Regions from separate parts of the Streptomyces mauvecolor genome, predicted to be linked through region 2. Evidence: riboswitches for the same ligand, from Rfam matches in the RefSeq annotation. Region 2 holds a riboswitch; each other region holds the start of a gene.
The links. Region 2 has a riboswitch for cyclic di-AMP ahead of ABD346_RS33170 (M23 family metallopeptidase). Riboswitches for the same ligand answer to the same signal wherever they lie in the genome.

Region 1 (5,798 bases), on a different contig from region 2:
CTGGTCGCCGGAGATCACCTCGGGCTCGACGCCCAGGATGTCGAGGACGCCCCGTACGAAGTCGTCCCGGTTCTCGGCGTCGCGCGAGGCGGAGGTCGCCACGAACCGGATGCGCTCGGCACCCAGCTCCTTGATCACCGCGGCGTACTCGCGGCACGCCGCGAACGTCCGCTCCAGGGCCTCGGGGGCGAGCCGCCCGGTGCGGTCCACGCCCTGGCCGAGCCGGACGATCGTCATGCGCCGGTCGAGATCGACGATCTCCCCGGTGGCGGGGTCGGCATCGGCCACCAGGAGGCGGATCGAGTTCGTACCGCAGTCGATGGCGGCGACGCGCGTCACTTGTCGTCCTCTCCGCCGCACGGCGTCACGCACGGGCCCTTCGCCCACCACTCGGGCAGCATCGCGATCGCCTCGTCGCCGAGCGGGTTCACGCCCGGTCCCGCGGCCAGCGAGTGACCGACGAGCACGTGCAGGCACTTGACCCGGTCCGGCATGCCGCCCGCGCTCGGGAAGCCCTCCAGGACGTCGATGGCGTCGCGGCGCGCGATGTAGTCCTCGTGCGCGGCGCGGTAGGCGGCGGCGAGCTCCGGGTCGCTCGCGAGGCGCTCCGTCATCTCCTTCATGACGCCGTTCGCTTCCAGGGTGCCGATCGCGGAGGCCGCGCGCGGGCACGTCAGGTAGTACGTCGTCGGGAAGGGCGTGCCGTCCTCCAGGCGCGGAGCCGTCTCGACGACGTCCGGGTTGCCGCAGGGGCAGCGGTGCGCGATCGCGCGCAGCCCGCGCGGCGGGCGGCCCAGCTGCTGCTTGAAGGCGGCGATGTCCGCGTCGGTGGGCTCGGTGCGTTCGGTCTGGGGCGGGGGCGTTTCCATGCCTGGGTCAGTCTCTATCGCTAGCAGGTGGTCAGTTGGCGGGGCGGTCGGCGTTGTCGACGCCGTCCCAGAGGTTGTAGTGCCAGGCGCGGCTGGTCGCGGCCTTGTCCTCGCGGTGCTTGTTCACGGTGCCCGGGTCGACGACGGTGAAGCTCGTCTCCCCCGGGAACTGCATGTGCAGATGCTCGCGGGCCAGTTTCTCGATGTACGCGTCGTCCTGGAGGCGCGCCTTCTCGTCGCGCAGCTGCTCGACTTCCTTCTGGGCCTCGACGGCTCTGCGCTGCTGGTCGGAGATGTCGGCGCGCTGCGAGACGTACTGCCGCATCGGGTAGGCGAGCGCCACGATCAGCGAGCAGAGCACCAGGGCGAGCAGCGCCGCCCGGCCGGTGAGCCGGGAGCGGCGGGCCTGCCGTTTGGTCTGCGAACGGTAGACGCGGGCAGCGGTCTGCTCACCGAGCACCTTGAGCCGCGCCGCGGTGGAGAACCGGTCACGGCCCGCGGTCTTGGCGTTCTTGCCCATCGCTCTCCCGCCTCCCCTTACACACGTACGTCCCCGGACACGGTACGGGACCGCGGCCGGGGACGTACGTACGACTGGCTAGGCGTCAGCCTCGAAGCGTCAGCCCTTGAAGCGCGGGAAGGCGGAGCGGCCCGCGTAGACCGCGGCGTCGTCGAGGATCTCCTCGATGCGCAGCAGCTGGTTGTACTTGGCGACGCGGTCCGAGCGGGCCGGGGCGCCGGTCTTGATCTGGCCGCAGTTCACCGCGACGGCGAGGTCGGCGATGGTGACGTCCTCGGTCTCGCCGGAGCGGTGGGACATCATGCACTTGAAGCCGTTGCGCTGGGCCATCTCGACGGCGTCCAGGGTCTCGGTCAGCGAACCGATCTGGTTGACCTTGACGAGCAGGGCGTTGGCGGAGCCCTCCTCGATGCCGCGCGAGAGGCGCTCGGGGTTGGTGACGAACAGGTCGTCGCCGACGATCTGGACCTTGGAGCCGAGGCGCGAGGTGATGGTGTTCCAGCCGGCCCAGTCGTCCTCGAACAGCGGGTCCTCGATGGAGACCAGCGGGTACGCGGAGACGAGCTCCTCGTAGTACTCGGTCATCTCGGCGGCCGAGCGGGACTTGCCCTCGAACTCGTACTTGCCGTCCTTGTAGAACTCGGACGCGGCGACGTCGAGCGCGAGCGCGATGTCCTTGCCCGGGGCGTAGCCGGCTTCCTTGATGGCCTCGAGGATGAGGTCCAGGGCGGCGCGGTTGGACTCCAGGTTCGGCGCGAAGCCGCCCTCGTCGCCGAGGCCGGTGGACAGGCCCTTGCGCTTCAGGACGCCCTTGAGCGTGTGGTAGACCTCGGCACCCCAGCGAAGGGCCTCGGAGAAGGACTCCGCGCCGATCGGGGCGATCATGAACTCCTGGATGTCGACGTTGGAGTCGGCGTGCGACCCACCGTTGAGGATGTTCATCATCGGGACGGGCAGCAGGTGCGCGTTGGGGCCGCCCAGGTAGCGGAACAGCGGCAGGTCGCTGGCCTCGGAGGCGGCGTGCGCGACGGCGAGGGAGACGCCGAGGATGGCGTTGGCGCCGAGCGAGCCCTTGTTGTCCGTGGCGTCCAGGTCGAACATGGCCTGGTCGATCAGGCGCTGCTCGGTGGCGTCGTAGCCGACGAGCTCCGGGCCGATCTGCTCGATGACGGCGAGGACGGCCTTCTCGACACCCTTGCCGCCGTAGCGGTTGGGGTCGCCGTCGCGAAGCTCGATGGCCTCGAAGGCACCGGTGGAGGCGCCGGACGGAACTGCAGCACGGCCGGTGCTGCCGTCGTCGAGGCCGACCTCGACCTCGACCGTGGGGTTGCCTCGGGAGTCCAGGATTTCCCGGGCTACGACGACGTCGATGGACGGCACGAGCATCTCCTTCTGGGATGTGACGCTAGATGTGACGCAAGCAGTGCAAGGCCGTGCGGGGTCGCGTTCGCCTTGCGACAAGAGCCTAACCGGCTCTGGAGCTCCGGCCAGCCGAGTGCCCGCCTCCTGGGACGAAAAAGGGCCCAATGACCCTCAATCCCGGGCAAAGGGCCACAACGCTACTGCCGGGTAATAGCGGGGGACAACGAAAACCCCGGCCCGGCGCGTACGGGGGAATGCGCGCCGGGCCGGGGCGACCTGGGGGTGGGTCAGCTTCAGCTGAGGTGCAGCTTCTGGCCCGGGAAGATCAGGTTCGCGTCCTTGACGATGTCCTTGTTCAGCTCGAACAGCTTCTGCCAGCCGCCCTTGACGCCGTTGGCGGCGGCGATGGCGCCGAGGGTGTCGCCGGACTTGACGGTGTATTCGCCGTTGCCCTGCTTCACCGGCTCGGTGCGCTGCTCGTCGCGGCTGGCCGGCGCGGACTCGGTGCGCTCGGCCTTCTTCGGCTGCGACTTCTGCTGCGGCTGGGCCTGCTGCTTGGGCGCCGCGGGCTTCGAGGCCTTCGGCTTCGAGGACGAACCGGAGGTGTCCACGTCGGCCTTGCTGCCGCCGGCCGTCAGGTTGCCGGCGCTCGCGCAGCCCCAGGCACCCGGGCCCTGGATCGCGAGCAGCTTCTCGGCGGTGGCTATCTGCTGGCCCTTGGTGGCGAGGTCGGCGCGCGGGGCGTACTGGGTGCCGCCGGCGGCGGCCCAGGAGGACTGCGAGAACTGCAGGCCGCCGTAGTAGCCGTTGCCGGTGTTGATGGACCAGTTGCCGCCGGACTCGCACTGGGCGACGGCGTCCCAGGTCTGGACGGAAGCGGCGGAGGCGTTGCCCGCCGCCATCAGCGGGGCGGCCACGGCGGCGCCGGTGACACCGGCCAGCGTGGCGACACGGACGGCCTTGGACGGGCGACGGTGCTTGCCCTTGCCGGAAAGCAGCATGGAGGTTCTCCTCACCGACGCCTGCGAGGTGAGCTGTCGGGTTCGGGCGTGAGCTGCCCGGCCGAGCGTCGATGCGCCCGTCTTCACCCCAAGCCGTTGCGGCAGTCGCGTGAACTGCCGGGCCCGGCACTTACCTTGGGTCCCCCGCTCCTGCCTACGGCGCATAAGCGTCGACTGTTCCCGTCGGCCGACGGCAGGATTCGGCGTGCTCGGTCGACGGGGCTCGTGGTGACGAGCGAGTCCGACGAAAACACACGCCCCGCCAATGTTCAAAGACGCACATCGGGGAGAAATCCCCCCTGCTTGCCGATACGTAAGGGACGTTTCCGCAGGTGAGGGGCGGGGCGGACGGACCGGGCAGACGGGACACGCCAGTTGAGGCGAAGAGACCCATGTCTCACTTGCACGAACCGGACATAGGACCGCGAACTAACCCTGCTTCGGCGCCGACTTCGGGTTCGCCACGGCCGCTGCCACATCCTTCAGGTCCAGGCTCTGGCCAGGCAGGATGAGGTTGGGGTCGGTGCCGATCAGCTTCTCGTTGGCGTGGTACAGCGCGGGCCAGCCGCCCTGGACCTTGTTCGCCTCGGCGATGGCCGACAGGTTGTCGCCCGGGCGGACCGTGTAGTCGCCGTTCGCGGCAGGGGTGTTACCGGACTCACGTGAGGCATCGTCACCTCGCGAGGCATGCCGTCCGGAATCGCGGCTATCGGTTGAGTTGCCCGAATTGTTCGAACCACTCGTGCCGGCCGGCGCGCCCGGGTCGGCCTGACCGGTCGTCGGGGCGGACGGGGAGGTGCCGCCCGGCGTCGTGCCCGCACCCTCCTCCGGCGAGGGCGCCCCGCGGTGCTTGCCGGGGCTCGCCGGGGTGGAGGCGGACGGCGTCGGGGACTTGGCCGGGTCGCTCGGCTTCGTGGCACCCGGGGCCGGCGTGGCGGGCGTGGAGCCGCTCGGCGTCGAGGTGGCGTCGGGCGCCTTGGTCGCCGGGGCGGTGGGCGTCGCGGGGACCGGCGTGGGCGTCCCGGTCGACGTGTCGGGCGCACCCGGGTCGACGTCCGCCGAGCCGCCGCCCTTGGTGAGCCCGGCGCCGGTGCCGCAGTTCGCGAAGGCGCCCGGCCCCTTGGCCGCGAGCAGCTGCTCGGCGACGGCTATCTGCTGGGCGCGGCTGGCGAGGTCGGCGCGCTGGGCGTAGTCCGTGCCGCCGTACGCCTCCCAGGTGGCCTGCGAGAACTGGAGCCCGCCGTACAGGCCGTTGCCGAAGTCGGCGCTCCACATTCCGCCGGACTCGCAGGCGGCCACCTGGTTCCAGGTGTTCGCGTCCGCGGCGTTCGCGCCGGTCGCGGCGAGCAGGGGAAGGGCGATGGCCGATCCGGTCACTCCTGCCGCGACGACGAGAGCGGGTGCCTGGCGAGGTCGACGATGCCGTCCATTCCCGGAGCGCATGGATAAGGCCTTCCGTGTGACTGCTGAGCCGAATGAACGGTGAACGTAGCCGTACTCGAACGCTTGTCACAAGTCGATGCAGCGGGGATCACATAAAAGTCACAGTCTTGACGGTTCGTCAGATTCCGGTGTTCACGGTGCGGCCGTGAACTCGACCGGCAGGGTGCGCAGTCCGCGCATGATGAGCCCGCCACGCCAGCGCAAATCGTCAGGTTCCACCGCGAGCCGCAGGTCAGGGAGCCGCCGCAGCAGGGTGGCGAGCGCGGTCTGCCCTTCGAGCCGGGCGAGCGGCGCACCGAGGCAGTAGTGGATCCCGTGCCCGTACCCGAGGTGCTGGTTGTCCTTGCGGCCGAGGTCGAGCGTGTCCGGGTCGGAGAAGCGCGCGGGATCGCGGTCGGCGGCGGCGAGCACGACGAGCACGGGGTCGCCTGCCGCGATGTCCTGCCCGCCGAGCGTCAGCGGCTCGGTGGCGAACCGCCAGGTGGCCATCTCGACGGGCCCGTCGTAGCGGAGGAGTTCCTCGACACCGGTTTCGAGAAGACCGGTGTCCCCCGCCGCGAGGGCATCCTGAAGGCGCTCGCGCTGCCCGGGATTGCGGAGCAG
Region 2 (5,798 bases):
CCGCGCAGCCGATGGGCGGAAAATGATCGCTCGGCGTGCAGGGCGGTGAGCGAGCGGGCGCGTTCGGCATCCCCGCGGGCCACCGCGTCGGTGATCGCGCCGAGTTCGGCCCAGGCCTCGGCCGGGCGGGCCGGCGCCTCGACCGCGTACATCCAGGCGACCTTGTGCCTCAACTGCGTGAGCAGCGCGATCAGTCCGGGGCTCGCCGAGGCCTGGGCGAGCGTCTCGTGGAACCAGCCGCCGAGCGAGCGCAGATCCTCGCCCTGGCCGCGCCTGGCCCGGTCCTGCCCCAGCCTCACCAGGCCGCGCAGCACCTTGAGATGGGCCTCGCTGCGGCGCCCGGCGGCGCGGGCCGCGGCCAACGGCTCAAGGAGCAGCCGCAGTTCGAGCAGGTCGGCCGCCTCCAGGTCGGTGGGCTCGGCCACGCAGGCGCCGGCGTGCCTGCGGGTGGTGACGAAGCCCTCCGACTCCAGGGTGCGCAGGGCCTCGCGCACAGGAACGCGCGAGACTCCGTAACGGCGTGCGAGGACTTCCTCGGTGAGCCGGCTGCCCCGCTCGAAGGCACCCGAGACGATGTCGTCGCGGATTGCCGTGCATACCGAATGCGCCGGAATGCGCATGGCCGAACCTCCGCCTCAATCCTCGCGAAACGCGATCGCGCAACGCCTGTTCGGCGACTCTATGGCAGGCCTTGTTAATTCCCGGTGACGGGCCGGAACCAATGGATATCTTCTGGCCAATACGAATGGCCCCCGGCATGCTGTCGGGGGCCTTCGGTATGCGCGGGGGCGCTTCGGACGTCCTGGACGTCTCGTACGCCTTGGGTGTCTCGGGTGTCTCAGACGCCGACGCCGTGCGAGCGCAGGTAGGCGATGGGGTCGATGTCCGAGCCGTAGTCCGGGCCGGTGCGGGCCTCGAAGTGGAGGTGCGGGCCGGTGGTGTTGCCGGTGTTGCCCGACAGGGCGATCTGCTGGCCCGGCTCGACGGACTGGCCGACGGAGACCTGGATCACCGAGAGGTGGCCGTACTGGGTGTACGTGCCGTCGTTCATCTTGATCACGACGTTGTTGCCGTACGCGCCGCCCCAGCCCGCCTCGACGACGGTGCCCAGACCCACGGCGTGCACCGAAGTGCCGCTCGCCGCATGGAAGTCGATGCCGGTGTGGCTGCCGGAGGACCACAGCGATCCGCCGGTCTTGTAGCCGGTGGACACATAACTGTCGGATATGGGGGCCACGAAGGTGTTGAGGCGCTTGCGCTCGGCCTCGCGCGCGGCGCGCTCCTTGGCCTCGCGTGCCTCCTTGGCCCGCTGCTCGGCCTTCGCCTTGGCGGCGGCCTCGGCCTCGGCCTGCGCCTTGGCCTTCGCGGCGGCCTGCTTCTGCGCGTCGGCCTGGGCACCCACCTGGTCGGCGATGCTGTCGCCGATGACGATGGCCTGGGTGAGGCCGGTGTCGACCGTGGTGGTGCTGGGGGCCGCCATGGCCGGGGAGGCGAGGGTGCCTACGACTCCGGCGGTGGCGAGGGTGGCGATGCCCGCGATGTTCGCGCTGCGGCGCGTCATACGGCTGGGCGCGCGATGCTTCCCGGTGGCACGGGTGAACGCCATGGAGTGGCGGTGTCCTTTCCTTCCATCTCGCCTACCGGGTTAGCTGACGGGTTCGGAGCAGGAAGGTCTCCTACGGGCTCCTCCGCGGGCGGAGGCGTCCGATTCACCCCAGGGACTGAGTGGGTCCCCGGCTCCCCAGGCTCGCGCCTTCGGGGACTCGGCGATCACTGTCCGGTGCCGCGGCTGCGACGGGTGGTGACGGACAGCGGGACCGACGCTAGACGGCTGATCTTTCAATCACCAAACAGACACCGGTTTTTGTAGCGCACGCCACATGACAGACAGGCAACCTCTCCTACAAAACGGACATTGGGCCGACATGGGGAGGACCCCGGTGGCACATCCGCCACCGGGGTCCCGTAACCCTCCGTCGTCCGTCTGCCTCGGCCGGCCCGGACGGTGCCTCAATCAGCCTGCTACGACGGTCACTTCACCGATTCCGAGGGCCCTGACGGGCTCCTCGATCTGTGCCGCGTCGCCCACGAGGACCGTGACGAGCCGGTCGGCCGGGAAGGCGTTGACGACGGCCGCCGTCGCCTCCACGGTGCCGGTCTCGGCGAGCAGCGCGTACAGCTGCGCCTGGTAGTCGTCGGGGAGGTGCTGCTCGACCTGGTCGGCCAGCGTCCCCGCGACGGCCGCCGCGGTCTCGTACTTGAGCGGCGCGACGCCCACCAGGTTCTGCACGGCCGTCTCGCGCTCGGCGTCCGTCAGACCCTCGGCGGCCAGCGTGCGCAGCACCTTCCACAGGTCGTCGAGGGCCGGGCCGGTGTTCGGGGTGTCGACCGAGCCGCTGATGGCGAGCATGGCCGCGCCGCCGTCCGGCCCCGAGCGCAGCACCTGGCCGAACGCGCGGACCCCGTAGGTGTAGCCCTTCTCCTCGCGCAGCACGCGGTCCAGGCGCGAGGTGAGGGTGCCGCCCAGGCAGTACGTGCCGAGCACCTGGGCCGGCCAGACCCGGTCGTGCCGGTCGGCGCCGATGCGGCCGATGAGCAGCTGGGTCTGGACGGCGCCGGGGCGGTCCACGATGACGACCCTGCCGGTGTCGTCGGCGGTGATCGGCGGCATGGGGCGCGGCTCGGCCGTGTTGCCCGTCCAGTCGCCCAGGGTGTCCGCGAGGATCGCGTCGAGGTCGGTGCCCGCCAGGTCGCCGACGATGACGGTGACGGTCGTCGCGGGGCGCACGTACGCCTCGTAGAAGGCGCGCACCGCGGCCGCGTCGATGGCGGCGACGGTCTCCTCGGTGCCCTGGCGGGGCCGCGACATGCGCGCGGAGGCCGGGAACAGCTCCTTGGAGAGCTGCTTGGCGGCCCGCCGGGACGGGTTGGCCAGCTCGTGCGGGATCTCGTCCAGCCGGTTGCGTACGAGCCGCTCGACCTCGGAGTCGGCGAACGCGGGGGCCCGCAGCGCCTCGGCGAGCAGCGAGAGCGCCTTGGGCAGCCGGGAGACGGGCACTTCGAGGGAGACCCGGACGCCGGGGTGGTCGGCGTGCGCGTCGATGGTGGCGCCGCACCGCTCCAGCTCGGCGGCGAACTCCTCGGCGGAGTGCTTGTCGGTGCCCTCGGTCAGGGCGCGCGCCATGATCGTGGCGACGCCGTCGAGGCCCTCGGGCTCAGCGTCCAGCGGGGCCGCGAGGAAGATCTCCACGGCGACGACCTGCTGGCCCGGGCGGTGGCAGCGCAGCACGGTCAGGCCGTTGGCGAGCGTGCCGCGCTCGGGGGCCGGGAAGGCCCACGGCGTGGCGGTGCCGGCGGCCGGCTGCGGGTGGAACTCCATGGTCACGACAGCGTCCGTCACTGGCCCGCCTCTTCCTCTTCGTTGCCTGCCTCGGGTGCCGCGGTGGGCTCGTACACCAGGACGGCCCGGTTGTCGGGGCGCAGGGTCGCGGCGGCGACCGCCTTGACCTCTTCCGCGGTGATGTCCAGAACGCGGTCGACGGCGGTCAGGGCGAGCTGCGGGTCGCCGAACAGCACGGCGTACCGGCACAGTTCGTCGGCGCGGCCGGCCACGGTGCCGAGCCGGTCGAGCCACTCGCGCTCCAACTGGGCCTGGGCGCGCTCCATCTCCTCCTCGGTCGGGCCCTCCTCGGCGAACCGGGCGAGCTCCTCGTCGACCGCGGCCTCGATGTCGGGAACCTCGACGCCGGCCGACGTCTTGACGTCCAGCCAGCCGAGCGAGGGGGCGCCGGCGAGCCTCAGCAGGCCGAACCCGGCCGCGACGGCGGTCTGGTCGCGGCGGACCAGGCGGTTGTGCAGCCGGGAGGACTCGCCGCCGCCGAGGACGGTCAGCGCCAGGTCGGCGGCGTCCGACTCGCGGGTGCCGTCGTGGGGCAGCCGGTAGGCGGCCATCAGGGCGCGCGCCGGGACGTCCTCCTCGACGACCTCGCGCAGCTGCCCGCCCATGGTGTCGGGCAGCGCGCCGTCGCGCGGCGGCTGCTTGCCGTCGTGGGTGGGGATGGAGCCGAAGTACTTCTCGACCCAGGCCAGCGTCTGCTCGGGGTCGATGTCGCCGACCACCGCGAGCACCGCGTTGTTGGGCGCGTAGTACGTACGGAAGAAGTTCCGGGCGTCTTCGAGCGTCGCCGCGTCCAGGTCGGCCATGGAGCCGATCGGCGTGTGGTGGTAGGGGTGGCCCTCCGGGTAGGCGAGGGCGGTCAGCTTCTCGAAGGCGGTGCCGTAGGGCACGTTGTCGTAGCGCTGGCGGCGCTCGTTCTTGACGACGTCGCGCTGGTTCTCCATGGACTGCTCGTCGAGGGCGGCGAGCAGCGAGCCCATGCGGTCTGCCTCCAGCCAGAGCGCGAGCTCCACCTGGTGGGCGGGCATGGTCTCGAAATAGTTGGTGCGCTCGAAGCTGGTGGTGCCGTTCAGCGAGCCGCCGGCCCCCTGCACCAGCTCGAAGTGGCCGTTGCCGTGCACCTGGTGGGAGCCCTGGAACATGAGGTGCTCGAAGAGGTGGGCGAGGCCGGTGCGGCCCTTGACCTCGTGGCGCGAGCCCACGTCGTACCAGAGGCACACCGCGGCGACCGGGGTCAGGTGGTCCTCGGAGAGCACCACGCGCAGGCCGTTGGCCAGTCGGTGCTCAGTGGCTGTCAGACCGCCGGAGCCGGCCTGCGCTGTGGCCGTGTGACCCATGGGCATGTACGTCCCTTCGTTCGCGATGTGCAGTACTGCGAGGTGAAGTACTGGCGGGGGAAGTCCTCAGCTGAAGAAGTCCTGCCACTGTATGCAAGCGCGCGGGCACCTGGCGAAGTTCCCGGGTCGCGGTCGGCGTTGTCAGTGGGACGGTCCACAATGGTCGGCATCAGACCCGAATCCGGTACGTGAAGGAGCAGCAGCCGCGATGGCCCGCCGCAGCACGAAGACCCCGCCGCCGCCCGACGACTTCGAGGAGCGGATCCTCGACATCGACGTCGTCGACGAGATGCAGGGCTCCTTCCTCGAGTACGCGTACTCCGTGATCTACTCGCGGGCCCTGCCGGACGCCCGGGACGGCATGAAGCCCGTCCAGCGCCGCATCGTCTACCAGATGAACGAGATGGGCCTGCGCCCCGACCGGGGCTATGTGAAGTGTGCCCGCGTCGTCGGCGAGGTGATGGGCAAGCTGCACCCGCACGGCGACGCCTCGATCTACGACGCCCTGGTGCGCATGGCGCAGCCGTTCTCCATGCGCCTTCCGCTGGTGAACGGGCACGGCAACTTCGGCTCGCTCGGCAACGACGACCCGCCGGCCGCCATGCGCTACACCGAGTGCAAGATGGCGGACGCCACATCCCTGATGACGGAGTCCATCGACGAGGACACCGTCGACTTCGCGTCGAACTACGACGGCCAGGAGCAGGAGCCGGTCGCCCTTCCGGCCGCCTATCCGAACCTGCTGGTCAACGGCTCGTCCGGGATCGCGGTCGGCATGGCGACCAACATGCCGCCGCACAACCTGGGCGAGGTCATCGCCGCGGCCCGCCATCTGATCCGGCACCCGGACGCGGACCTGGAGGCGCTGATGCGTTTCGTGCCGGGTCCCGACCTGCCGACGGGCGGGCGGATCGTGGGCCTGGGCGGCATCAAGGACGCGTACGAGTCGGGCCGTGGCACCTTCAAGATCCGTGCCACGGCGTCGGTGGAGAACGTCACGGCGCGCCGCAAGGGCCTGGTCGTCACCGAGCTGCCGTTCACGGTCGGCCCGGAGAAGGTGATCT
Region 3 (5,798 bases), on a different contig from region 2:
AACTGGGGGAGCCCCTCCCCGTCAAGGGAGTGCCGGCCGCCGGGTCCGCGGGCCCCGCGCACGGCTGCCGGCTGAATCGCGGCGGCTGGGTCGAGCTGCCGTGCGTGCCCGATCAGGGTGCCAACCATCGCCACACCAGGGGGAGCTGCGCCCGGGGACGCCCGGGGCCCCACCGCTGCCGCCGCCATTGACTGCCCCGGTTGGGCGCGCCGAGTCGCCGGAGGAGCCGGGAAGCGCCAGGCTGGACGGGTGCGGCAGCGAGCAGAGGGCGACAGGCGCCTGGTACGGGCGCTACCCGTACTGCTGGTCGTCGTCGGCTTCGTCTTCGACGCCTCGACCCCGCCCGACCTGACGGCCGCCGCGCTGTTCGCGGGCGCGCCGGTCGCCGCCGCCCCGTTCTACTCGGGCCGCGGCACCGCCTTCATCGGCCTCGGCTCGGTGGCCGCCGTCGTGGCGCTCTGGTTCATACACGATCTGCCCAACCTCGGCGAAGGGTCCAGCGAGCTGTTCACCGTGCTCACGGTGGGCGCCCTCGCCCTCGTCATCAACCGCATCCTGCGCCGCAGCGGCGAACAGCTCGCCTCCCAGCGCGTCATCGCGGAGACCGCCCAGCGCGCCGTGCTGCCCACACCGGCGGCCCGCATCGGCGGGCTCAATGTCGCCGCGCGGTACGAGGCCGCGCAGGCGGACGCCTTCATCGGCGGGGACCTGTTCGCCGTGCAGGACACCCCCTACGGGGTCCGGCTCATCGTCGGCGACGTACGCGGCAAGGGGCTCCAGGCGGTGGAGGCCGTCGCCGTGGTGATCGGCGCGTTCCGGGAGGCCGCCGAGCAGGAGTCGTCCCTGGAGGCGGTCACCCAGCGCCTGGAGCGGGCGCTGGCCCGCGAGGGCACCCGGCGCGACCGGCTCGACGCGGTCGAGGGGTTCACCACCGCGCTGCTCGCCGAGATCCCGCGCGGCGACGGCACCGTACGCCTGGTGAACCGGGGGCACCCCGAGCCGTTCATGCTGGGGGCGGACGGCTCGCTCGACATGCTCGTGCCGTCCGAGCCCGCGCTGCCGCTCGGAATGGCGGACCTCGGGGTGTGGCCGGACCGGGCGGACGTGCGCCCCTTCCCGCCCGGGGCGACGCTGCTGCTCTACACCGACGGCCTGTCCGAGGCGCGCGACGGCTCCGGTGTCTTCTACGACCCCGGCACCCGGCTGCGCGGCGCGATCTTCCCCGGTCCGGACGAGGTCCTGGACGCGCTCGTCGACGACGTGCGCCGCTACACGGGCGGCGGCTCCAACGACGACATGGCACTGCTCGCGGTGGCCCGCCCGGCCGAGGGCCAGCCGCAGCGGCGCCGCACGGTCAAGATCGTGAAGTAGAGGGCGTGACGGTGTGTGCCTGAAGGGTCTCCCTCCGCATAACAATTGACACACCGTCAGAAATTGGGTGTGGCGAGGGTGAGGCGGAAGGGCCCTGAGGGGCCGTCAACTCGCCCGATTTGACATGCCTATGGGGTATTAAGTCCTGGCCAGGACCGTTAACGATCAGTGGGAACGGCTTGGAATCCGCCCCCGCTGTCTATTAACGTTCGATAACGCAGCGCGGTCGTCCCAGCCGCCGAAAAGGCGGCACCGTGCGCATGCGCCGAATCCCGCGAGGGAACCGGGGAACCACCAACTTGGGGTGAATCGGACGTCCGTCAGGGACGCTCGTAGGAGACCTTCCGCTCCGAACCCTCCCCCAAGGCCTTGAGGGCCAGGGGGGACCCCCACCGCTAACCCGGTAGGCGGTAAGGAAGGAAAGGAGCACGCCTTCGTGGCGTCCAACGAGCCTGCCCTCGACACCCCCCTGCCTCCGCATTCGCTGTACGGGGACGTGCCCGGCGAGACCGAGAGCTGGGAGGAGTGGGACCCGACCGAGGAGTCGGTGCGTCCGGTACGCGGCCGGCACCGGGTGGCCAAGCAGCGCGGCGGGCTCGCCCGCAGCTCCACGGTTCTGGGCGTCGGCGTCATCGCCGCGGTCGGCGCGGGCGGCATGGCCACCGCGCAGACCAAGCCGCCGGTCTCCATATCGCTGCCCGACTCCATATCCGAGAACCTGCCCGACCTCGGGTCGCTGCCCGGCGTCGGCGAGCTGGTCTCGCACGACAGCCCGGACACTCCGAAGACCGCCGCCGCCAGGGCCGATCAGAAGATCGCCGCCTCGCCGCTGACCATGACGGGGCTGTCCACCGGCGAGGCCGAGGCGGGCGCCACCGACGCGGGTGAGGCGCTGCGCGCGCGCATCCTCCAGCAGGCCGAGCAGCAGAAGGCCGGTGCGATCGCCGAGGCCAAGGCGGCCGCGCAGAAGGCCGCGGCGGAGAAGGCGGCCGCCGAGGCCAAGGCCAAGCAGGACGCGGCCGCCGCCAAGGCAGCCGCCGAGAAGAAGGCGGCCGAGGAGGCCGCGGCCAAGAAGGCGGAGGAGGAGCGGCTGGCCAAGCTGGCCGCGAGCTACTCGCTGCCGGTCGGCTCGTACACGCTGACCTCCACCTTCGGCGAGGCCGGCTCGATGTGGTCCTCGGGCCACCACACCGGCCTCGACTTCGCCGCCCCCACGGGCACGCCGCTCAAGGCGATCCACTCCGGGACGATCAAGTCGGCGGGCTGGGCCGGGGCGTACGGCTACCGCACGGTGATCACGCTGGATGACGGCAGTGAGCTCTGGTACTGCCACCAGTCGTCGCTGGCGGTGAGTGTGGGGCAGAAGGTGTCGACGGGTGACGTGATCGGCCGCGTGGGCGCGACCGGGAACGTGACGGGCCCGCACCTCCACCTGGAGGTCCACACCCCGTCCGGCACGGGCATCGACCCGATGACCTGGCTCCAGTCGAAGGGGCTGAATCCCTGAGGCGGGCTGGTCCCTGGTGGGGGCGCTGCCCCCACACCCCCGCTCCTCAAACGCCGGAGGGGCTGGATGGCGTTCGGGTGCGGGCCGTACGTGGCTGATCGCTCCCCCAAGTTCTCGGCTCCGCTCGAACAGGGGGGACCCCCATCGCGGCGGAGCCGCACATGTCACAGCCCCGCCCCTAACAGGGTTGATGCTGGCAGGCCGAGCGTCTTCAGCCTGTCAGCCGATCTCGGACAGCAGCCCACTCCTGGCCTGTCCGGCGTTTGAGGACGAGCGCCCTTCAGGCGCGAACGGGGTCTGGGGCGGAGCCCCAGAAGCATCTTCACGGGGAGGGGCGGGGTGGGGCATCCCGGGGTCTGGGGCGGAGCCCCAGGGGGTGCTGGTGGGCGTGGTCCGGAATACCCACTCCCGTAAGGGAGTTGATCAACCCATGACCTCTCTCCGTACGCTCGGCAGCTCCGACCTCTCCGTCTTCCCCCTCTCCCTCGGCGGCAACGTCTTCGGCTGGACGGCCGACCAGGACCAGTCCTTCGCCGTCCTGGACGCCTACACCCACGGCGGCGGCAACTTCATCGACACCGCCGACCTGTACTCCGCGTGGGGCGAAGGAAACTCCGGTGGCGAGTCCGAGACGATCATCGGGAAGTGGCTGGCCGCCCGCGGCAACCGGGACGACGTGGTCGTGGCCACCAAGGTGGGCGCGCACCCCGGGTACAAGGGCCTGGCCCCGACCAACATCAAGGCCGCCGTCGAGGAGTCGCTGCGCCGCCTCGGCACCGACTTCATCGACCTGTACTACACGCACTTCGACGACCCCTCCGTCCCCGTCGAGGAGATCGTCACCGCCCTGGACCAGCTGGTGCGGGACGGCAAGGTCCGCGCGCTCGGCGCCTCCAACATCAGCCCGGAGCGGCTCCAGGAGTCCCTGGACTTCGCCGACCGCGAGGGCCTCGCCAAGTACGCGGTGCTCCAGCCGCACTACAACCTGGTCTCGCGCGGCACGTACGAGGGCGCCCTCCAGGAGACCGCGTCCCGCGCGGGCCTGGCCGCCGTCCCCTACTTCGCGCTCGCCTCGGGCTTCCTCACCGGCAAGTACCGCCCGGGCCAGTCGGTGAACAGCCGGCGGGCCGAGGGCGCGGGCGAGCACCTGGGGACCGAGCGGGGCCGCAAGGTGCTCGCCGCGCTCGACAAGGTCGCCCAGGAGACCGGCGCCGAGATCGCCACGGTGGCGCTGGCCTGGCTGGCCGCCCGGCCGACCGTCGCGGCGCCCATCGCCTCGGCCCGTACCGTCGAGCAGCTCCCGGCGCTGCTCGCGGTTGCCGACCTGGAGCTGACGGACGCGCAGGTCTCCGAGCTGACGGCCGCCTCAGCGTAGGTACGGGTTGTACGGCGCGGGGCCCGCGGCCGGGCCCGGCTGCCCGTAGGGAACCTGCGGAACGTAGGGAACATACGGCGCGAACTGCGCGTGCTGGGTGTAGGGGTGCGGCGGGCCCGGCTGCGGGGGCAGCCAGATCCGGCCCGTGGCCCCCGCCGCGTACAGCAGCGCCGGGCCCGCGACCGGTTTGCGCTCCCACAGATGGTGGAGCAGCTCCTGCTCGCGGGCCGCGAAGTCGGGACCGGGGCCGACCGCGCCCGCGCTGCGGTAGGCGCGGTGCCGCAGGAAGGCGAGCGCGGTCGCGAACGCCTCGTACTCGGCGACCGCCCGCGCCGCCGGCTTCCCCCCGAAGGTGCGGTGCGCGAAGTCGCGGGCCGCCGCGCGGGCCGCCATCGAGGACAGCGCGAGCGGTTCCGCGGGCCCGAGCCAGCCGGCCGCGGCGTAGGCGGGCAGCTCGGCGGCGACCGTACGCAGCTCGCGCTGCCGGCTCCAGATCGCGAGCCAGGTGAGCAGCCCGAACACCGGCACCATGAACGCCCCGTACACGATGTAGAAGCCGTACACCCCGAACAGCGTCGAGCTGTTCCACAGGGCGTGCATGCCCATCGCGCACACCAGGCCGCCCAGCGGGAACACGACGCGGCGCAGCCGCTTGCCGGGCGGGGCGAGCGCGGCCGCGCCGAACCCGATGCCGGTGAGCACCGTGAACAGCGGGTGCGCGAACGGCGACATGACGACCCGTACGAAGAAGGTCGCCGCCGTCGTCGAGGCGAGGCCCGCGCTGTGGCTTGCCTGGTCCTCGCCGAACGCGTTGCCCAGGTAGAGGATGTTCTCGGTGAAGGCGAAGCCGGTCGCGGTGAAACCGGCGAAGACCACGCCGTCGACGATCCCCTTGAAGTCGCGTCTGCGGAAGAGGAAGAGCAGCAGGACGGCCGCCGCCTTCGCGCTCTCCTCGACTATCGGGGCTATGACGCTGGCGCCCAGATGGTCGGCAGAGGAGGGGTCGGCGGTGGCCGTGGCTATCCAGCGCGTCGCGAACGAGTTGGCGATGATCGCCACCAGGGCGGCGGCGCAGGCGCCCCACGCCAGGGCGAACAGGAGGTTGCGCCACGGCCCCGGGTCGACCCGGTCCAGCCAGCGGAACGCGGCGCCGAGCAAGGGCACCGGAAGCACCGCGAGCCCCAGGCCGACCAGGAACCCCTCGGTGCCAGTCTGTTCCCGTACGAGCGCGAGGATGACCAGGCCGCACAGGGCGAGCAGGGTGATCAGCGCCCCCGCGCGGACCGCCTTGGAACGCCAGAAGTCACGGCGTGGCCGGTAGCGCCACTTCGACCGGTCCGGAGGGACCGCGTCGAACCGGGGCTCGTCCGCGCACGCCGGAACCGGCTGGGCCGGAAGGGCCGACCCGGCCTGCTGGGGCGCCTGCCCGGGATGCGGGCGATGCGGAAGCGACTCGAAGGACACCAGACGACCCTAACGAGGGTCACTGACAATCCGCGACGGTGCCTGCACTACCCGCTGTGCCCGACCCGTCGGAACAGCAGG
Region 4 (5,798 bases), on a different contig from region 2:
CCTCCTCGCTCATCCACACCCAGCGGCTGCTCTCGCTGACCGAGGACCTGCCCGTCGCGATCGTCGTCGTGGATCACGAGAAGCGCGTACGGGACTTCCTGCCGCAGCTCGACGAGCTGGTCGCCGACGGCCTGGTGATGCTCGACGACTGCGAGGTCATCCGGTACGGCGGACGGGAGCGCGCCGAGTGAACTGGCTCCTCGTGGTGGCGGGGGCGGCCATCGGCGCGCCCCTGCGCTACCTCACCGACCTGACCGTTCAGCGGAAACACGACAGCGTCTTCCCCTGGGGCACCTTCACCGTCAACGTCGTCGGCTGTCTGATCCTCGGCGTGCTCACCGGCGCGGTCACGGCGGGCGCCGCGTCCTCACAGGTGCAGCTGTTCGTGGGCACCGGGCTCTGCGGGGCGCTGACCACGTACTCGACGTTCTCGTACGAGACGCTGCGGCTCAGCGAGGACGGGGCGAAGTTCTACGCCGCGGCGAACGTCGTGGTCAGTGTGGTGGCCGGGCTCGGCGCGGTCTTCATGGGTGTGGCGATCGCCGAGGCATGGTGGTCCTGAGGCCCGACTTCGGCCGAGGCGGACCGCGGAACCGAGCAACCTGCCTCTATCCTTTTGCGTCTACGAGCCTGTAGACGTTCATTTTCCGCTCACGAGGCAGTTGCCAGGACTTCTGCTCCACACCCAGTCCCGTTTCGCCGCGGGGCGCGCGCACCGCCCGTCGAACCACCGGAGAACCGCATCCCATGACCAGTTCCACCCCCACGCCACAGGCCCTGGACGGCGCGTCCATCGACGGCGGCCTGTACGGCGACATCACCGACTTCGCCCGGCACACGCACTGGCTCAACGGGCCGGTGTCCGTCTTCACCAGTTACGGCATCGCCCTCTTCGCGGTGTTCATGCTGACCGGCTGGTGGCTCGCCCGGCGCAGGGACGCCTCGGTGATGGCGGCGGCGCTGGCCGCGCCGATCGCGGCGGTCCTCGCGTACGTGGTCAATGACGCGATCAAGTCGGTGTTCACGGAGCCCCGCCCCTGCCGGGCGCTGCCGCACGACTTCCTGATCGAGAAGTGCCCGCCCCTGGACGACTACGCGTTCCCGAGCAACCACACCACGGTCGCCGCGGCCGCGGCGGTCGCCCTGTTCCTGGTCGACCGGCGCCTTGGGATCGTGGCCTCGGTGGTGGCGCTCCTGATGGGTGCCTCGCGGGTGTACGTGGGCGCGCACTATCCGCATGACGTGCTGGTCGCGCTGGTGGTCGGAGGGGTGGTCTCGTTCGCGGTGACCTGGTCCGCGCGCCGGTTCGCTGCCCCGCTCGTGACGCGGCTGCGGAACGGGGCGCTGAGGCCGCTGCTTGCGTGAGCGGGTGTTCTCCGGCGTGCCCCCCGGTGTCCTGAGGCGGCGTTCCTCTCGCGCCCGGGCGTGGACCGCTGTCCAGGCCGGGCCCGAACCCCTAGGCTCGGCGACGTGCTGCGAATCGTCGAAGAACTCGCCGGACCGGGCCCGCTGCGCATCTGCGCCCACGCCCCCGCCGACGGTGCTGCCGGGACCGGGCTGCGGGTGCTGCTGATCGCGGACGTGCTGGCGCGCGTCGTCGAAATGCGCGGCAGAGCGGTGCTCATCGGATGGACCGGTCCGCACGACAAAGCGGCCGCCGCTGCCGCCGGAATCCGGCCCGCCGACGCCGAGGGCGATCCGGAGGAGATCGCGGAGGCACTCGGCGGCCTGCCCGGCGTCCAGCTCACCACCGGGACGTACGAAGGCGCGGGCAGCGCCTGCCTGCAGGTCGGCGCGGCTCAGCTGCCCCCGTTCGAGGGCCTCGACCTCCTCGCCGTACGCCTGCTGCTGCTCAGCCACCCCTACGAGGAGCCGGTCTCGGTCACCGCCGAGCAGGTCGGCGAGGCCGGCCGCGCCATGGCCCGCTGGCGGCGTGCCGTGGCGGACTGGGCCGAGCAGCCCTCGAAGCCGATTCCCGCCGACCTCAAGAGCACCGCCCGGACCGCCCTGGACAACCGCCTCGACACCGCGGCCGTCCTGCGCCTCCTGCACGATCTGGCGACGGCCGACGATGTGCCGCAAGGGGCCAAGTTCGAAACCATGGCCTACCTCGACCGCATCCTGGGCCTCGAACTCGTCCGCGAGGTGGGGGTCGCCCGCGGGTCAACTCCCGGTAGCTGACGGCCAGTCGGCTGGAAGGCCGGTCCCTCCGTTCGGCCATGTATGACGCAGGCGCGCCGCCAGGTGAAGGCAGTCGGGCCGATACCGCTCAGCCCTCGAAGCCGCCCGCGCTCAGGGCCTTGTCGATGCGGGCGCGGTGCGTCGCTTCCCACGCGTCGAGGGATTCGCCGGCCTCCTTGGCCAGCTTGCGCCCGGCGTCCAGGAGCACCTGCTCCCAGCGGCCGCGGGGAGTGACCACGATGCCCTCCTCGTCGGCCACCACGATGTCGCCCGCGTCCACCCGCACGCCGCCGCAGCGCACCGGCTCGTTGAGCGGGGCCACGGCCTTCTTGCTTCCGGGGATGGGAATGACGCCCCGGGCGAACACGGGAAAGCCCAACTCGCGGACCTCGGCGAGGTCACGAATGACCCCGTCGGCCACGAACGCCGCGATTCCCTGGCGTTGGGCGACGGCGCAGACGTTTCCGCCGGCGAGCGCGTAGTCCAGGTCGCCCGATTCGACGACGACGACCGAACCGGGCTCCGCGCGGTGGATGGCCGCGTGCAGCATGAGGTTGTCACCAGGGGGACACCGAACGGTGAATGCGGGTCCGGCAACGCGCGGCATCGGCGACCACAGAGGGCGAATGCCGATATCCATGACCTGTTCGCGTCCCAGGACGTCGGCGAGTGTGGTCGGGGAAATGCTCTTGAATTCGCTGATGTCGTTCATGTTTCTTCCTGACGGGACTTGATAGGGCGTAATAAGGCCTTGTTCAGCGCACCAGTTGGCATCACATGGCGACGACTCCTGGTGCGCGGCTCCGAACGCCGGAATGATCTCAAGCGATCTGATCCGCCGCCAGCAGGCTTTTCCGGGTGATGGGGTCGGTGGCGACCGGGGCCGTGCAGGCATGGGCGCCGGCGAGGGCGCCGAAGCGGCCGCATTCCCGTACGTCCCGGCCGGTGAGCCTGCCGTACAGGAAGCCGCTGACGTACGCGTCGCCCGCGCCGTTGGCGTCCACGACGGGGGCGTGGGGTGCGGTCGCCGGGATGTGGTACGGCGTGGGGCTGCCGTCCCGGGTGAGGAGGTAGGAGCCCTCGGCGCCGGCCGTGGCGACCACCGTGTCCGCGCGGCCCTCGCGCAGGATCTCCCGCATCAGAGCGGGGGTGTTGTCCCCCGCGCCCGCCGCGCTGAGGAACACGAGGTCGGACCGGAGCGCGAACTCCCGGTGGTGGTCGGCCAGTCCGTCCCAGTCGTGCAGATCGGTCGAGACCGGGACTCCGAGGGTCTCGATGTCGTCGAAGAGGAAGCGCGCGAAATTCATGATGGAGAGGTGGACGTGGCGCGCCCGGCGCAGCCGGGGGAGGTAGAAGTCCCGGGGCATCCGCAGGTCGGCCGGGTCGCGTGCGTCGTAGAAGGACATCCGGCGGCCGTGCGCGTCCACCAGGTTCACCGCGCGCCGGGTGCCCGCAGGGGAGGTTAGCGGGGCGAAGTCGACATCGCCCCGGGCCAGCAGCTCGCGGACCCGGGAGCCGGTCCAGTCGTCGCCGATGCAGTCGATCAGGCCGACCTCCAGGCCGAGTGCCCGGGCCCCGAGAGCCACGTTCGCGCCGGTGTGCCCGGGCCACTCCTCGATCGGCCCGACCTGCACCGAGTCGGCGAGCGGGACCGGCAGGGAATCGACCCGTACGACCGTGTCCACCCCCGTGCCGCCGACCACCAGGACGTCGTACTCCGCGCTCTCTCGGATCACCGCTCCACCCCTCTGCTGCCGGCCCCACCGTGGGGGCTGCCTGTGACCATGATCTCCGGCACGGGCGTAAGAGACGTGTGTGTTGTCTCCGGTATGCGAGGCATCGGACATAAGAGAGGTCCCAAGTGTCCAAAATGGCACACTTTGAGGTGCCATCGATCCAGCTTTTGCAATGTCCGAATTGGTGGCTATTGAGTAAGGCTCGCCACTTTTGCGAGTGGGGTGTTTGGTTGCACGGAGAGCGAGTGAATTGGGTCACGTGCGGAGTTGTGGGCGTCCGGGTCCGGCAGGGGCATTTCGGTTGGTCCGAAAGCGAGTTGAGGGCGTCGGGCGGGGTGGCCGCCGGGTGTGGATTTAAGTGGATCTATATCCCGGATCGCGCCCTTTGAATTCTGGGCTTGTTTCCACTCGGCGTATTCGTCTACGTTCACCGCAATCCGGATGGAACGCCGAATCCTGCCGCCGTCCGGACCCTCCCACACACGTTTGGCAGGAGCGGGGGACCCAGGTAAGCCGCCGATCCGGATTCCGGAACGGCTGGGGTGAAGTCGCGCGCGCCGCGACCGGACATCTCCCGTCCGAACCCGACAGCTCACCTCGCAGGCGAAGGAGAGGAATTCACCATGCCTGCAAAGGGCAAGCACCGCCGCCCCAAGTCCAGCTCGTTCTCCCGTGGCCTTGCCGCCGCAGGTACGGGCGGCGCCGTCCTCGCCATTCCGGTGATCGGTGCGACCACGGCCACCGCCGCGCCTGCGTCGGCCCACTCCGCCGCCGCCGTCACGGCGGTGAAGGCGGCCCCCACCAGCTACTCCGTCGTCGCCGGGGACTCGCTCGCCAAGATCGCCGACGCCCTCAACGTGAGCGGCGGCTGGAAGCAGCTCTACCAGGACAACCAGAGCATCATCGGCGGCAACCCTGCTCTGATCCAGCCCGGCCTCAAGCTCACCGTCGGCGCCCCCGCCCGGGCCGCCTCGGCCGACCGTGCCGACCGCTCCGCCCGCACGACGAGCCTCACCACGGCGACCACGGCGACCACGGCGACCACGGCGACCACGGCCAGTGCGCCGAAGTACGCCAACAACCTGGACGGCTGGATCAAGCAGTCGCTGGACATCATGGCCCAGCACGGCATCCCGGGAAGCTACAACGGCATCTACCGCAACATCATGCGCGAGTCGTCGGGCAACCCCCTCGCCATCAACAACTGGGACATCAACGCCATCAACGGAGTCCCGTCCAAGGGCCTGCTCCAGGTGATCCAGCCCACCTTCGACGCCTTCCACGTGGCGGGCACGTCCACGGACCTCTACGACCCGGTGGCCAACATCACCGCCGCGTGCAACTACGCCGCCAACAGGTACGGCTCGATCGACAACGTCTTCGGGGCGTACTGACGGCAGGCCTCGGGGCCGGGCGCTTGAGGAGGGCGCCCGGCCCCGAGGCGGCGGCCCCAACTGGTCCTTCGGCAGCGGGGTTTCAGTTCCCGCGAGTCGGCAGACGGGGGCGCCGGGCCGGTTTTGCTCCCCGTGTTCAGGGTTCAAACGGGGAGCGGCGCAAATTTCGTTCACCCCCCAGGGTGAACAATTCGAAGGCTGCACGTTTCTGCATGCGGCTCTATTCCTAGGGTGGTAGTGCGTCACCCCGGGACCACGGTGACTGCCCGACAACCGAGTACCTCTGCACCCGCGGGGGTCAGTTCTGGACCGGGAGTTGCCATGGGAACCACCGCTCGGCCATCCGTCTCGGCGCCTGTTCCGCTCCCGCCGGGGCTGCTGCCGGACCGCTGCTGCAACGCGCGTACGTACCTGATGCAGGGGTTCACGGTGGTCGAGGTCCAGGGCACCGTCGACCTGGCCACCGCGCCCGGCGTACAGCTGCATC

Region 1: it holds a riboswitch for cyclic di-AMP, as region 2 does, so the genes downstream of both, ABD346_RS19185 (transglycosylase family protein) here and ABD346_RS33170 (M23 family metallopeptidase) in region 2, are expected to answer to the same signal.
Region 3: it holds a riboswitch for cyclic di-AMP, as region 2 does, so the genes downstream of both, ABD346_RS02935 (M23 family metallopeptidase) here and ABD346_RS33170 (M23 family metallopeptidase) in region 2, are expected to answer to the same signal.
Region 4: it holds a riboswitch for cyclic di-AMP, as region 2 does, so the genes downstream of both, ABD346_RS11485 (transglycosylase SLT domain-containing protein) here and ABD346_RS33170 (M23 family metallopeptidase) in region 2, are expected to answer to the same signal.

What each region holds. Positions count from the first base shown of each region.
Region 1 is NZ_BAAASQ010000013.1:2,698-8,495, forward strand. Features, by position in the region: gene ABD346_RS19165 (Ppx/GppA phosphatase family protein) at 1-339, opposite strand, end outside; gene ABD346_RS19170 (DUF501 domain-containing protein) at 336-869, opposite strand; gene ABD346_RS19175 (FtsB family cell division protein) at 901-1,389, opposite strand; gene eno (phosphopyruvate hydratase) at 1,489-2,775, opposite strand; gene ABD346_RS19185 (transglycosylase family protein) at 3,045-3,752, opposite strand; cyclic di-AMP (ydaO/yuaA leader) riboswitch at 3,756-3,924, opposite strand; gene ABD346_RS19190 (transglycosylase family protein) at 4,182-5,129, opposite strand; gene ABD346_RS19195 (cytochrome P450 family protein) at 5,328-5,798, opposite strand, start outside.
Region 2 is NZ_BAAASQ010000034.1:31,408-37,205, reverse strand. Features, by position in the region: gene ABD346_RS33175 (GntR family transcriptional regulator) at 1-620, opposite strand, end outside; gene ABD346_RS33170 (M23 family metallopeptidase) at 839-1,606, opposite strand; cyclic di-AMP (ydaO/yuaA leader) riboswitch at 1,620-1,779, opposite strand; gene ABD346_RS33165 (M16 family metallopeptidase) at 2,015-3,379, opposite strand; gene ABD346_RS33160 (M16 family metallopeptidase) at 3,397-4,734, opposite strand; gene ABD346_RS33155 (DNA gyrase/topoisomerase IV subunit A) at 4,943-5,798, shown strand, end outside.
Region 3 is NZ_BAAASQ010000002.1:474,379-480,176, forward strand. Features, by position in the region: gene ABD346_RS02930 (PP2C family protein-serine/threonine phosphatase) at 187-1,371, shown strand; cyclic di-AMP (ydaO/yuaA leader) riboswitch at 1,625-1,796, shown strand; gene ABD346_RS02935 (M23 family metallopeptidase) at 1,808-2,878, shown strand; gene ABD346_RS02940 (aldo/keto reductase) at 3,309-4,253, shown strand; gene ABD346_RS02945 (PrsW family intramembrane metalloprotease) at 4,245-5,717, opposite strand; gene trmB (tRNA (guanosine(46)-N7)-methyltransferase TrmB) at 5,765-5,798, opposite strand, start outside.
Region 4 is NZ_BAAASQ010000008.1:758,201-763,998, forward strand. Features, by position in the region: gene ABD346_RS11455 (DUF190 domain-containing protein) at 1-191, shown strand, start outside; gene crcB (fluoride efflux transporter CrcB) at 188-562, shown strand; gene ABD346_RS11465 (phosphatase PAP2 family protein) at 748-1,365, shown strand; gene ABD346_RS11470 (cysteine--tRNA ligase) at 1,471-2,181, shown strand; gene ABD346_RS11475 (RraA family protein) at 2,270-2,893, opposite strand; gene ABD346_RS11480 (carbohydrate kinase family protein) at 3,003-3,917, opposite strand; cyclic di-AMP (ydaO/yuaA leader) riboswitch at 4,355-4,538, shown strand; gene ABD346_RS11485 (transglycosylase SLT domain-containing protein) at 4,541-5,311, shown strand; gene ABD346_RS11490 (anti-sigma factor antagonist) at 5,633-5,798, shown strand, end outside.